Regions from separate parts of the Zoogloea sp. GDB6 genome, predicted to be linked through region 2. Evidence: predicted binding sites of a transcription regulator. Region 2 holds the regulator's gene; each other region holds the start of a gene.
The links. Region 2 encodes sigma-54, which starts transcription at its own class of promoters, with help from an activator protein. Its sites were predicted from a motif close to TGGCACGCTTNCTGCTNA; they were not measured.
Positions count from the first base shown of each region.

Region 1: the regulator sigma-54 is predicted to act here: its motif matches at 1,374-1,391, upstream of AC1PQG_RS02725 (CmpA/NrtA family ABC transporter substrate-binding protein).
Region 3: the regulator sigma-54 is predicted to act here: its motif matches at 922-939, upstream of nirB (nitrite reductase large subunit NirB).
Region 4: the regulator sigma-54 is predicted to act here: its motif matches at 1,622-1,639, upstream of AC1PQG_RS06095 (pilin).

Region 1 is NZ_CM161497.1:602,712-605,916, forward strand. Features, by position in the region: gene AC1PQG_RS02715 (SpoIIE family protein phosphatase) at 1-436, shown strand, start outside; gene AC1PQG_RS02720 (ANTAR domain-containing response regulator) at 567-1,142, shown strand; gene AC1PQG_RS02725 (CmpA/NrtA family ABC transporter substrate-binding protein) at 1,532-2,788, shown strand; gene ntrB (nitrate ABC transporter permease) at 2,876-3,205, shown strand, end outside.
Region 2 is NZ_CM161497.1:69,673-72,877, reverse strand. Features, by position in the region: gene recX (recombination regulator RecX) at 1-168, shown strand, start outside; gene lptB (LPS export ABC transporter ATP-binding protein) at 155-877, shown strand; gene AC1PQG_RS00325 (RNA polymerase factor sigma-54) at 893-2,353, shown strand; gene hpf (ribosome hibernation-promoting factor, HPF/YfiA family) at 2,370-2,693, shown strand; gene ptsN (PTS IIA-like nitrogen regulatory protein PtsN) at 2,853-3,205, shown strand, end outside.
Region 3 is NZ_CM161497.1:5,210,442-5,213,646, forward strand. Features, by position in the region: gene AC1PQG_RS23705 (diguanylate cyclase domain-containing protein) at 1-681, opposite strand, end outside; gene nirB (nitrite reductase large subunit NirB) at 1,163-3,205, shown strand, end outside.
Region 4 is NZ_CM161497.1:1,326,981-1,330,185, reverse strand. Features, by position in the region: gene AC1PQG_RS06105 (phosphoethanolamine transferase) at 1-366, opposite strand, end outside; gene ampD (1,6-anhydro-N-acetylmuramyl-L-alanine amidase AmpD) at 377-979, opposite strand; gene AC1PQG_RS06095 (pilin) at 1,114-1,560, opposite strand; gene AC1PQG_RS06090 (ferredoxin--NADP reductase) at 2,065-2,844, shown strand; gene AC1PQG_RS06085 (ammonium transporter) at 3,085-3,205, shown strand, end outside.

The sequences.
Region 1 (3,205 bases), 530 kb from region 2:
ACGCTTCGTCGCGTCGGCACTGGTGCGCCTGGAGGCCGCTGCTCCGCAGGGGCAGATCTGGGTCGGCGGCGTGCCCGACGTGCTGCTGATCGATGAGCGTGGTGCGGTGCTGCAGCGCTTTGTTTCCCGGCAGCTGCCTCTCGGCATCCTGCCGTCTGCCGAGGCCGGAATTGCCTGTGAGGTCTTCGGTTGGAATGCTGCGTCGCAGATCGTGCTCTGCTCGGATGGCCTGACCGAGGCCGAGAACCGCCAGGGCCAGTCCTTCGGCGATGCCGGCCTGGAACAGACCCTGCGTGCAACGCCGCCGGCATCGCGGGTGGCCGGCCTGCGCGAGGCGCTGACCCGCCACCTGGGCCGCCAGTCGGCGGCTGACGATGTGTCGGTGCTGATCCTCGACTGTCTGGTCGATGGCGAAGGGGCGGCCCGGGCCTCGTGATGACGATCTACCCGTGCAGTGGGGGCGAATGAACTTGCCTCCGCTTGTTACCCTCATAAGGGGAACAGGTTGATGTATCTCTGGCGCACTTCATGCTTTAAAGTGCCATGTCTTTCCAGGGTGTTTTCTCATGCTTCGAGTGCTTGTTGTCGACTCCTCCCGTGAGCGTGCCGCGGACGTCTGTGCCGCGGTAGCGCTGGCTGGCCATCAGGTGGCGGCGGTGCTGTCGAATGCCTTCGATCTGTCCGAGCAGGTCCTGGCCACCAAGCCGGATGTGATCTTCATCCAGGCCGATTCTCCCAGCCGCGATACCCTCGAACACCTGGCCATCATGAACCGGGATTGTCCGCGCCCGGTGCTGCTGTTCTCGCAGGACTCCGATTCGGCGGCGATCCGCCGGGCCGTGAAGGCCGGCGTGTCCTCGTATGTCGTCGATTCGGTGTCGTCCGAGAGGCTCGACTCGCTGGTCGAGGTGGCCATTGCCCAGTTCGAGGCCTTCCAGCATCTGCGTGCCGAACGGGATGACGCGACTCGCAAGCTGAGTGAGCGCATCGTCGTGGACAAGGCCAAGGGCGTGCTGATGAAGGCCCGCGGCCTCGACGAGGATGCGGCCTATCACGCGCTGCGCAAGCTGGCGATGGAGCGCGGCCGCAAGGTGGCCGACGTGGCCCAGGATGTGATCGATATGGCCAACCTCCTACTCTGAATGGAGTAGGGGCCGACAGGGCGTGGATATAGATGGGGCGGTGGCGCGAAGGCGCTACCGCCTTTTTTCTTGTGGATTTCCCGGTTTTTTTCGAAATGGGCCGGAATGGTGCCGGTAGAGCGATTGCTGCACTGCGGGAGTGCATTCGTAGGGTGTGTTATTGATACCTCTTAGGGGGTAGTTTTGTGCCCGTTTTAGGCTTTTCTTTTTTATTCAATGTTTTGTTGTTGCTGGCACGGTCCTCGCTAAATCCAGGCAGAAGTCGGACCAACGGCGGCCCGGCTTGATCAGGCGATCAGACTTGGACAAAGGCGTCCATCCCCCCAGCGCGAATCGCGCGGGGAGATGTGACGCCTCTTTTTTTTGGGTAAGCGGATCAGGGGCATGTGATGAGCGCGCAATTCGACGACAAGGTTCTTTCCCGCCGTGGCTTTCTGAAGGCCGGCGCGACTATGGGAGGTATGGCAGCGATGGGGACGATGCTCCCGACGAGCGGTGCTTGGGCCGCGGGTTCCGACAAGCCGGAACTGGAAGAAGTGAAGATCGGGTTCATCCCGCTGACTGATTGTTCCTCGGTGGTGATGGCCTCCGTGATGGGCTTCGACAAGAAGTACGGCATCAAGATCACGCCGAGCAAGGAAGCCTCCTGGGCCGGCGTGCGTGACAAGCTGGCCAACGGCGAGTTGCACGCCGCCCACGTGCTGTACGGCCTGGTGTATGGCCTGCACCTGGGTATCGGCGGCCCGAAGAAGGACATGGCGGTGCTGATGACCCTCAACAACAATGGCCAGGCGATCACCCTGTCCAACGCGCTGAAGGAAAAAGGCGCGGTGGATGGTGCCTCGCTGGCCAAGGTCGTCGCCAAGAAGGACAAGGAATACACCTTCGCCCAGACCTTCCCGACCGGCACCCACGCCATGTGGCTGTACTACTGGCTGGCGGCCCACGGCATCGACCCCTTCAAGGACGTCAAGAACATTGTCGTGCCGCCCCCGCAGATGGTCGCCAACATGCGCGTCGGCAACATGGATGGCTACTGCGTCGGCGAGCCGTGGAACCAGCGTGCGATCGTGGACAAGATCGGCTTCACCGCGGTGACGACCCAGGACATCTGGACCGACCATCCGGAAAAGGTGCTGGGCGCCACTGCCGAGTTTGCCGCCAAGTACCCCAACACCGCCCGCGCGATGATCTGCGCGATCCTCGAAGCCTCCAAGTGGATCGATGCCAGCGCCGCCAACCGCGCCAAGACCGCTGAGACCGTGGCTGCCAAGAGCTACGTGAATACCGACGTGGATGTGATCCGCAGCCGCATGATCGGCCAGTATGAAAACGGTCTCGGCAAGAGCTGGTCCGAAAAGAACTACATGAAGTTCTACAACGACGGCCTGGTGAACTTCCCCTACCTGTCCGATGGCATGTGGTTCCTCACCCAGCACCGCCGCTGGGGGCTGCTCAAGCAGGACGTGGATTACCTGGCGATCGCCAAGGCGATCAACAAGACCGAACTGTACAAGCAGGCCGCGGGCATCGTCGGCGTGCCGGTGCCGAAGTCCGACTTCCGAACCTCCAAGCTGATCGACGGCGTGGTGTGGGACGGCAAGGACCCGAAGAAGTACGCCGCCAGCTTCAAGATCCACGCCTGACCTGTAGGGGCGGGTTCCCTCGCCCAGCACTGCCGATCCACATCCGCGGGCGAAGCCATTCGCCCCTACAGAACTCTGGAGACCCAGATGAGCACTGCGACCCTTACTTCCGGCCTCGTGACTGTCGGGCCGGACACCGAAGCTGCTTCCGAAACGCGGGACGACATCATGGCCGCCAAGCAGGAGGCCCCTGTGGCTGCCGCGCCCCTTGCCCATGCCCCGGCTGCCGAACCGCGCACCTCTTTCGGCGAACACTGCTCCGCCTTCCTGCGTGCGGTGCTCCCGCCGCTGCTCGGCTTCGCCTTCATCATCGGCCTGTGGGCCCTGGTGGCGATGAAGTCGAGCGACTTTCCCGGCCCGGCAAAGACCCTCGATGCCGCCATCACGCTTTTTTCCGATCCCTTCTACCAGAACGGG
Region 2 (3,205 bases):
GAGAGCGAACTCGAACGAGCGCGCGACATCCACCGCCGAAAATTCGCCACTCTGCCCGCAGACGCGCGAGAATGGGCACGGCAGGCGAGATTCCTTCAAGGTCGCGGCTTTTCCACCGAAATCATTCGTAGAGTCCTGAAAGAACACCCCGGCGATGAGCCTGCTTAAAGTCAGCAACCTGCGCAAGAAGTACAAGGCCCGCACGGTCGTTCACGACGTCTCCTTCAACGTCGGCAGCGGCGAGGTGGTCGGTCTGCTCGGTCCCAACGGCGCCGGCAAGACCACCTGCTTCTACATGATCGTCGGTCTGGTGGCCGCCGACGGCGGTGAGATCACCCTCGACGACGAGGTGCTGACCCATCGCCCGATCCACCAGCGAGCTCGCCTCGGGCTGTCCTACCTGCCGCAGGAGATGAGCGTCTTCCGCAAGCTGACGGTGGCCGAGAACATCCAGGCAGTGCTTGAACTGCAGAGCCTCTCCAAGGCGCAGATCGCCAGCCGCCTCGACGAGCTGCTGAACGAGCTGGGCATCGAACACCTGCGCGACAGCACTGCGATCTCCCTATCCGGCGGCGAACGCCGGCGCTGCGAGATCGCCCGCGCGCTAGCCACCGATCCGCGCCTGATCCTGCTGGATGAACCCTTTGCCGGCGTCGATCCGATCGCCGTCATCGACATCCAGAAGATCATCCGTTTCCTGAAGGACAGGGGGATCGGTGTGTTGATCACCGACCACAACGTCCGTGAAACCCTCGGCATCTGCGACCGTGCCTTCATCATCAACGCCGGCGAAGTACTGGCCAGTGGCCGCCCGGACGAGATCGTTCACAACGAACAGGTTCGCCAGGTGTACCTCGGCGAGCACTTCAGGCTCTGAGGCCCGATACGACTCATGAAGCCCAGCCTCCAGCTCAAACTCTCCCAGCATCTCGCGCTGACGCCCCAGCTGCAGCAGTCCATCAAGCTGCTGCAGTTGTTGACCCTCGAACTCAACCAGGAGATCGAGAAGATCCTCCTGGAGAACCCCATGCTCGAACGGGAGGAGCCCGAGGGCGATCTCGGCTCGAGCCGCGTCGAGGCACCCGGCCCTGTGGCGCCAGCGGGCAGCGAAGCCGCCCACGAGCGCGAGCAGGAGCAATCCCGGGAGGCGGAACGCGAGCGCGAACCGGATCACGATTTCGACGGTAGCGGCGAAGCCGGTGAATGGGCTGCGGCGGGTAGTGGCGGGCAACGCGACGACGATGACGAGACCGACTTCCAGGAGTTCCAGGCCGCGGTGCCGTCCTTGCGCGACCACCTGGACGCCCAGGTTGCGCTGACCCCGCTGTCCGACCGGGATCGGGCGCTGGTGCGCTTCCTCATCGAGGCCCTCGACGACGACGGCTACCTCAGCCAGGACCTGGCCGATCTGCTGCCGCTGTTGCCGCCAGAGCTGGAAATCGAGCTCGACGACCTCAAGATCGCGCTGCGCCAGATCCAGAGCCTGGACCCGGCCGGCATCGGCGCCCAGGACGTGGGCCAGTGCCTGGCCCTGCAACTGCATACCCAGCCCCCCAGCGAAGCCCGAGACCTGGCCATCGCCATCGTCAGCGAACATCTCGAACTGCTGGCCGCCCGCGACTTCCTGAAGATCAAGCGCGCACTGCGCTGCAGCGACGACACGCTGCGCGAGGCCCACGCGCTGATCCTCGGCCTCAACCCGCGCCCCGGCGCCCAGTTCTCCCAGGCCGACACCCGCTACGTGGTCCCCGACGTGGTGGTCCGCAAGATGCGCAACAACTGGGTCGTCAGCCTCAATCCGGACGCGATGCCACGCCTGCGCATCAATCAGCTGTATGCCCAGATCCTGCGCGACAACCGCGGCGCCAGCGGCTCCCTGTCCAGCCACCTGCAGGAAGCACGCTGGCTGATCAAGAACGTGCAACAGCGTTTCGACACCATCCAGCGGGTTTCGCAAGCGATCGTTGACCGCCAGCGCCAGTTCTTCGATTATGGCGATGTGGCAATGCGACCGCTGACCCTGCGGGAAATTGCCGAACAGCTGGATCTACACGAATCCACCGTTTCGCGGGTGACCACCCAAAAGTACATGGCCACACCGCGGGGCATTTTCGAGTTCAAGTATTTTTTCGGCAGTCACGTTGCCACCGACAGCGGTGGGGCTGCTTCCTCGACGGCGATTCGGGCGCTGATTCGCCAGCTCGTGGGAGCGGAAGACAAGAAGAAACCCTTGTCCGACGCCAAGATTGCCGAGTTGTTGGGCCAGCAGGGTATCGTCGTGGCGCGTCGGACAATTGCAAAATACCGCGAGTCCCTCGATATTCCGCCGGTCAGTCTGCGCAAAACCATCTGACAGAAAGGTAGCAACCATGAACCTCAACATCACGGGGCATCACGTCGAAGTTACGCCGGCCATCCGCGAGTACGTTACGAGCAAGCTGGACCGCGTGATCCGTCACTTCGACAACGTCACCAGCGTCGGCGTGATCCTCTCGGTGGAAAAGCTGCGTCAGAAGGCCGAAGTCACCGTGCACGTGCGCGGCAAGGACATCTACGTCGAGAACGAAGATGCCGACATGTACGCAGCCATCGACGGGCTGATTGACAAGCTCGACCGTCAGGTCCTGAAGTACAAGGACAAGACCAGCGACCACGGTCACGACTCCCTGAAGCAGCACCTCGCCGAGTCCTGATTCCCGGCGCTAAGTAATACGCTTTTCCCCGGGACCGTTGTGGCTATAATGCGCCCCAATTGACACAACGGCCCCGGCGGCCTCCGCCTCCGGATCTTCCTGAATCGCCTTTCACCGGCAACCTGTGTCGGACCGTTCCGCACACGGGAGAGTCCTCGCATGAACCTCATCGCCAAACTTCTGCCGCCGACCAACGTGGTCGTCGGGCTCGAGGCGAGCAGCAAGAAGCGCGCTTTCGAGCAAGCCGGCCTGCTGTTCGAGAACAACCACGGCATCGGCCGCAGCACCGTCTTCGACAGCCTGTTTGCCCGCGAGAAGCTCGGCTCGACCGGCCTCGGCCAGGGCATCGCCATTCCCCACGGCCGCATCAAGGGCCTCAAGGAGGCGCTGGGTGCCTTCATCCGCCTCGCCGACCCCGTTCCCTTCGACGCCCCCGACGGACGTCCCGTATCGATGCTGTTCGTGCTGCTGGTGCCCGAGCAGGCCAACGAACACCATCTTCAACTGCTGTC
Region 3 (3,205 bases), 620 kb from region 2:
GATTTCCTCCGGATGCTGCATCGCATATTGCCAACCGCGCAGGCTGGCCTCCCGGAAGGCGCGTACGCGCTCCGGATGGGCCTTCAGTTCCCGCTCGGTGGTGAACAGGTTGTCACCGTAGAAATCGATGCCGCCGGCCCGCGGCGTATAGACCTGGTAATCGAACTTGGCGCGGTCCAGGTAGTAGGGCTCGTTGCTGACGTAAGCGGAGATGGCATCGACGCGGCCTTCGATCAGGTCTTCCGGCTTGAAGCTGTGGGGCAGCTGGACCAGGCGATCCAGCGTGATGCCTTCCTGTTTGAGATAGGCGACCAGCTCGTCCGACTGCGGCTCGATCATGACGCGCTTGCCAACGATGTCATGGATGGCCTGAGTGCCGCTGTCCGCACCGCTCTGGCGCGCGATCAGCACCAGCGGGGAATGCTGGAAAATCACCGCCAGCACGACCACCGGCTTGCCCGACCTGCGGGCCAGCAACAGGCTGCTGGTTCCTACGCCGTACTGGGCCTGGTCGGTCAGGACCGCCTGCAAGGGATCAATGCCGGGCGTGGCTTCACGCAACTGGACATCCAGACCGGCCTCCCGGTAATAACCCTTCTCCAGCGCCGCGTAATAGCCGGCAAACTGGAAGGCATGGCTCCACTTGAGCTGCAGGGAGACCTTTTCCAACGCCCAGCCCATACCGGGAGCCCCCAGCAGGGCAGTGAAAAGCAGGGGCCACAGGCGGCAGCAAAAAACATGACAAGGCATTTGCACAATTATGCGCTGCGTGCTGTCTCACTCCGGCAAATTTTGGTGTCGCACTGCCCCTCGAGCCGCCCTGCTCCAAACCCGTGCCCCACGCACCACCCAAGTGCATGCCCCGCTGCTTTTCCGCCTCCTACCCCCCAACCACCCCCCGTTTTCCGCCTGATCCGCTCCTGGCCCGCCTTTTGCTAAGAAGAGACCAGACCCCGGCTGGCAACGCTGCCGAAGGGGAATTTGCCTCCGCCAACGACGGCGGGATTCGAGTGAGCAGACTGCCCTTGGGCGCCGCTCGCCAGTTCCAACCCGAGTTTGAGCCGCGTTCTGCGGGGGCCCTTGATGCGCCGTGCCATTCACGTCCGTGAATCGCCGGTGATCCTGTGAGGCTTCCGGTGGAGCCGGACTCGCAGGATCGAATATGAAAATCATCGTTGTCGGCCATGGCATGGTGGGTCACAAGTTCCTCGAAGAACTTCACCAACTGGCATCCGTCCCCACTGAAGTCAGCGTCCTCTGCGAGGAGCCGCGCGCGGCTTACGACCGGGTCCATCTGTCCGAATTCTTCGCCGGCAAGAGCGCCGACGAGCTGTCCCTGGTGGCGCCCGGCTTCTTCGACGAGAGCGGCTTTGCGCTGCGCCTGAAGACCCGCGCCAGCGCCATCGACCGCCGCAAGAAGACGGTGACCACCGCCGACGGCGAGGTGCTGTCCTACGACAAGCTGGTGCTGGCCACCGGCTCCGTGCCCTTCGTGCCGCCGCTGCGCGGCGCCGACCGGGCCGACTGCTTCGTCTATCGCACCATCGAAGACCTGGAGGCGATGACCGAGGCCGGCAAGCGCTCGAAGAGCGGCGTGGTGATCGGCGGCGGCCTGCTCGGCCTGGAGTGCGCCAAGGCCCTGCGCGACCTGGGCCTGGAAACCCACGTGGTGGAGTTTGCGCCGCGCCTGATGGCAGTGCAGGTGGACGACGACGGCGGCCGCATCCTGCGCAACAAGATCGAGGAGCTGGGCGTGCATGTGCACACCAGCCGCCACACGACGGAGATCACCGACGGCGCCCGCGCCCGCCACCGCATGGTGTTCGACGACGGCACCTACCTCGAGACCGACATGATCGTGTTCTCCGCCGGCATCCGCCCGCGTGACGAGCTGGCGCGCCAGAACGCACTGGCCGTCGGCGCCCGCGGCGGTATCGCGGTGGACGACCACTGCCGCACGACCGACCCCGACGTGTACGCCATCGGCGAGTGCGCGGCGTGGAAGGACCAGCTGTTCGGCCTGGTGGCCCCCGGCTACGACATGGCCCGCGTGGCGGCCCGCCACATGACCGGCCAGGTGGATGCGGCCTTCGCCGGCGCCGACATGAGCACCAAGCTCAAGCTGATGGGCGTGGATGTGGCCAGCATCGGCGATGCGCAAGGGCGCACCACCGGCTGCCGCAGCTTCCGCTACATGGACGAGGTGAAGCAGATCTACAAGAAGATCGTCACCAGCGCCGACGGCAAGCAGCTGATCGGCGCGGTGCTGGTCGGCAACGCCGACGAGTACGGCACGCTGCTGCAGATGGCCCTCAACGGCATCGCGCTGCCGGCCGACCCGGAATTCCTGATCCTGCCGTCCAGCGACGGCAAGGCCAAGCCCGGCCTGGGCGTGGATGCGCTGCCCGACAGCGCCCAGATCTGCTCCTGCAACAACGTCAGCAAGGGCCAGATCTGCGCGGCGGTGGCCGACGGCGCCACCACCATCGGCGAGCTGAAGGCCTGCACCAAGGCCGGCGCCACCTGCGGCGGCTGCGTGCCGCTGGTGACGCAGGTGATGAAGGCCGAGATGAGCCGCCTGGGCATGGCGGTGAACAACCACCTCTGCGAGCACTTTTCCTACTCCCGCCAGGAGCTGTTCCACCTCATCAAGGTCGGCCAGATCAAGACCTTCGACGAGCTGCTGGCCAAGCACGGCCAGGGCCTCGGCTGCGACATCTGCAAGCCCGCCGCGGCGAGCATCTTCGCGTCGTGCTGGAACGAGTTCGTGCTGAAGAAGGAGCTGGCCGGCCTGCAGGACAGCAACGACTACTTCCTCGGCAACATCCAGAAGGACGGCACCTACTCGGTGGTGCCGCGCATGGCGGGTGGCGAAGTGACACCGGACGGCCTGATCGCCGTCGGCCAGGTGGCCAAGAAGTACGGCCTCTACACCAAGGTCACCGGCGGCCAGCGGGTGGACCTGTTCGGCGCCCGCGTCGAGCAGCTGCCGCTGATCTGGGAAGAGCTGATCGCTGCCGGCTTTGAATCCGGCCACGCCTACGGCAAGTCCCTGCGCACCGTAAAGAGCTGCGTCGGCAGCACCTGGTGCCGCTACGGCGTGGATGACAGCGTCGGCCTCGCGGTGGAGCTGGAGAACCGCTACAAGGGCCTGCGCGCGCCGCACAAGATCAAGTTCGGGGTGTCCGGCTGCACGCGGGAATGT
Region 4 (3,205 bases), 1.3 Mb from region 2:
GGTTGCGACAGCCAGAAAACTGGCCCAAAAGAGAAACAACTTCGGCCCCAGATAGCCAAGCACCTCCTCCGGATTAGTCTCCGACAGGATTCCCAGCACATGGACATCACTCGGTCTACCGTAGTTCAGGATATAGAAGCACTCAAAGGGTGCCAGCAACACCCATGGAGCCAACATCACGCCCCCCAACCACAGACGACGTGGCAGGGTCAGCAACAGCACGCAACTCGCCAACGCAATCAGCAGGGTGTCGATACGCCAATCAGACTGCATGGCGTCAACACTTCCCGCGGTGTACAACGTCAGGATGGTGGGGCTCAAACTGAGCCCACAAATGGCGAAAAGAAAAGCCAGTTTGTTCAGCATGCGACCAGCTTCAGGCAGGCCTTCCAGCCAAGGGGAAAGGCCATCGATCGATCCATTCCGCTTCGTGCTCATCCTGCGGTTCGACCAACTCGGCGGCGCGATGCGCACCCGCCGACTCCAGGGCGTCACGCAGCCGCTGCCAGGAAAAATGCGGACCAGGATCAGTCTTACGCCCCGGCGCAATATGTTGGTGCCCGGTAATCCCCTGAATAGGGAACCGGTGGCATAAATTGGCGATCACATCGGCCAATGCCGAGTACTGCACGACCTCAAAAGGAATTTCGTCGCCCCCTTCAAGCTCTATCCCGATCGAGAAATCGTTACAATGGGGCATTCCCCGCCAACTGGACACCCCTGCATGCCACGCCCTGAGCTCCGGGGGAACGAATACAAGCACCTCTCCCGTGCGACGAATGAAGTAGTGAGCTGACACCCTCAGATCCTTGATCGTCTCAAAAAATGGGTGTTCAGTCGGATCAAGAGTGTTTGTAAAGAGTTGCTCCACGCTTCTGCCACCATGTCGCCCAGGAGGCAAACTGATTGCGTGGACGACGATGAGCGTGACATCGGCTTCAGGGCGGGCGTCACAGTTGAGGGATGAAACGACTCGCACAGAAAAGCCCTGCAAGAGAGGAACAAACTACAAGAAAAGCAGCCAGCCCCATGAATCAAAAAGACAAAGCCCGAGAGAATATTCTCTCGGGCTCGTTCAGCAACTAGACTATTTAATTAAAAATAGCCAATCAATTAAGTACCGGAAGCCTTGTTATTCTTCGACAACGCATCCACAACAGCAGCATTCTTAACTGCGCTAGCATCGACCTTCCACACGATAGTATTATCGTTCGGAATCGGAGTGAATACTACGTCTTTGCTATCCACATCGGTGCCAATGCCAGTTCCAAAAGTTGCAGTAATGACCCCCTTCGCAACTACAGCCTTAGCAATTTCTTTTGTGGGAGCAAAATCTTTGATCGGCTCCGTACCAGTAGAGCAATTGTCCAAAACGCCACCGGCTTCTTGAATACAAATTGCAACAGCGGCCTTGAGACCATCAAGCGATGTGACTAGGTTCGCAGCCTTAGCCTTGGCCGTATAGTTTTGGTACTGCGGAATCGCCACAGCCGCCAGAATGCCGATGATCGCCACGACGATCATCAGTTCGATCAGCGTAAAGCCGCTTTGCTTTTTCATGATGTGATCTCCACTCGTTGAAATTTGGTTGGTGCGGGCTGTTGCCTCGTACGTGCTGACATAGGCAACCAGCGTGCCAAACCTCACGCCTTTCAAATTTTTCAATTTAAAACAGGTTGTTGCCGGATACAGCGCGCGCAGGATGCTATCCGGAGCCGCAAAAAACTCATCTCTCATGTGACGTTTTTCGTCACCCGCTGCCGAGATTCGTCAACCATGGACGTGGCCAAGTACCAAAATCTGTGTCCGAGGGGAACTCACTCCCCCTGCAGCCGGGCCGGCACGGGGCTGCAGTTCGCCGCGCCCTTACCCACTGTCAGCATCCGGCCCCCCGTCTCCCCTGGCCGCCTCAACTGCGTATTTGTATCCTCGCCCAACTGGGATGGACACCCGCCATCGCACAAGCGCGGGAAACACCCTTTCGGCGAATTCCGCTGCCCACAGCCGGTCGAACCGGCGATGAGCAATTGAATTCTCCCCACAATCCTGGAAAGGAGAGACTCGATGGACGCCCCCAACGACAAGTACCTTCCGGCCCGCATCCTGTGGCTGCACCGCTGGAGCCCCCGGCTGCTGTCCTTCCGGATCGCCCGGGAGCCGGGCTTTCGTTTCGTGCCGGGACAGTTCGCGCGCCTCGGGCTGCATCAGGCCAACGGCGTGCCGGTGTGGCGGGCCTATTCGATGGCCTCGGCAACCTGGGACGACCACCTGGAGTTCTACTCGATCATCGTGCCGGACGGTGCCTTCACGTCCCGCCTGGAACTCTTGCAGGTTGGCGACGAGCTGATGATGGAGCGCCAGCCCTTCGGTTTCTTCACTACCAACCGCTTTGCCGATGGGCGTGACCTGTGGATGCTCGGCACCGGTACGGGGCTGGCGCCTTACCTGGCGATCCTGCAGGACGAGAGCACCTGGACGCGCTTCGAGCGCCTCATTCTGGTGCATTGCGCGCGCAATGCCGACGACCTCGCCTACCGCGCGGAAATCGCTGCCCTGCGGAACCATCCCCTGTGGGCCGAGCACGGTCACAAGCTGATCTACCAGCCGGTCGCCACCCGCGACGACACCGTTGCCGGCGCGCTCCACGCGCGCATTCCGGCGCTGCTGCAGAGCGGCGAGCTGGAAGCCCGGCTGGACATTCCGCTGACCCTCGCCGACTCCCGCATCATGATCTGCGGCAGCCCCAACATGGTCCATGACACTCACAAGGCCTTGCTCGGGCGGGGCTTCCGTCTCAGCCGCCTGGCGGCGCCGGCACAGATTGCGGTGGAGAACGCCTGGTGAGCTCTCCCTTTCAAAGCAGAGGCGCACCAAGACGGTGACAATCCTCATCTTCTAGCCATCCGGGCATTAGAAATTCAAAGATCTGCGCATTAATTTGGTGCGCACACTCCGAATCTGCACGATCATGGTGCCACGCCGCACCATACCCTGATGGCAAGCCCTTCATTCATCAGTACTTTTCACCAAAATAGAGCTGGCACAGCACCTGCTTGGTGCCTCGCTTCATTTTCGGAGCCCAAAATGGAGCAAATCAGTAACACCAGCAACGTTGTCTTCGTGCTGCTAGGCGCCATCATGGTGCTTGCGATGCACGCCGGCTTCGCCTTCCTGGAGGTCGGCACCGTCCGCAAGAAGAACCAGG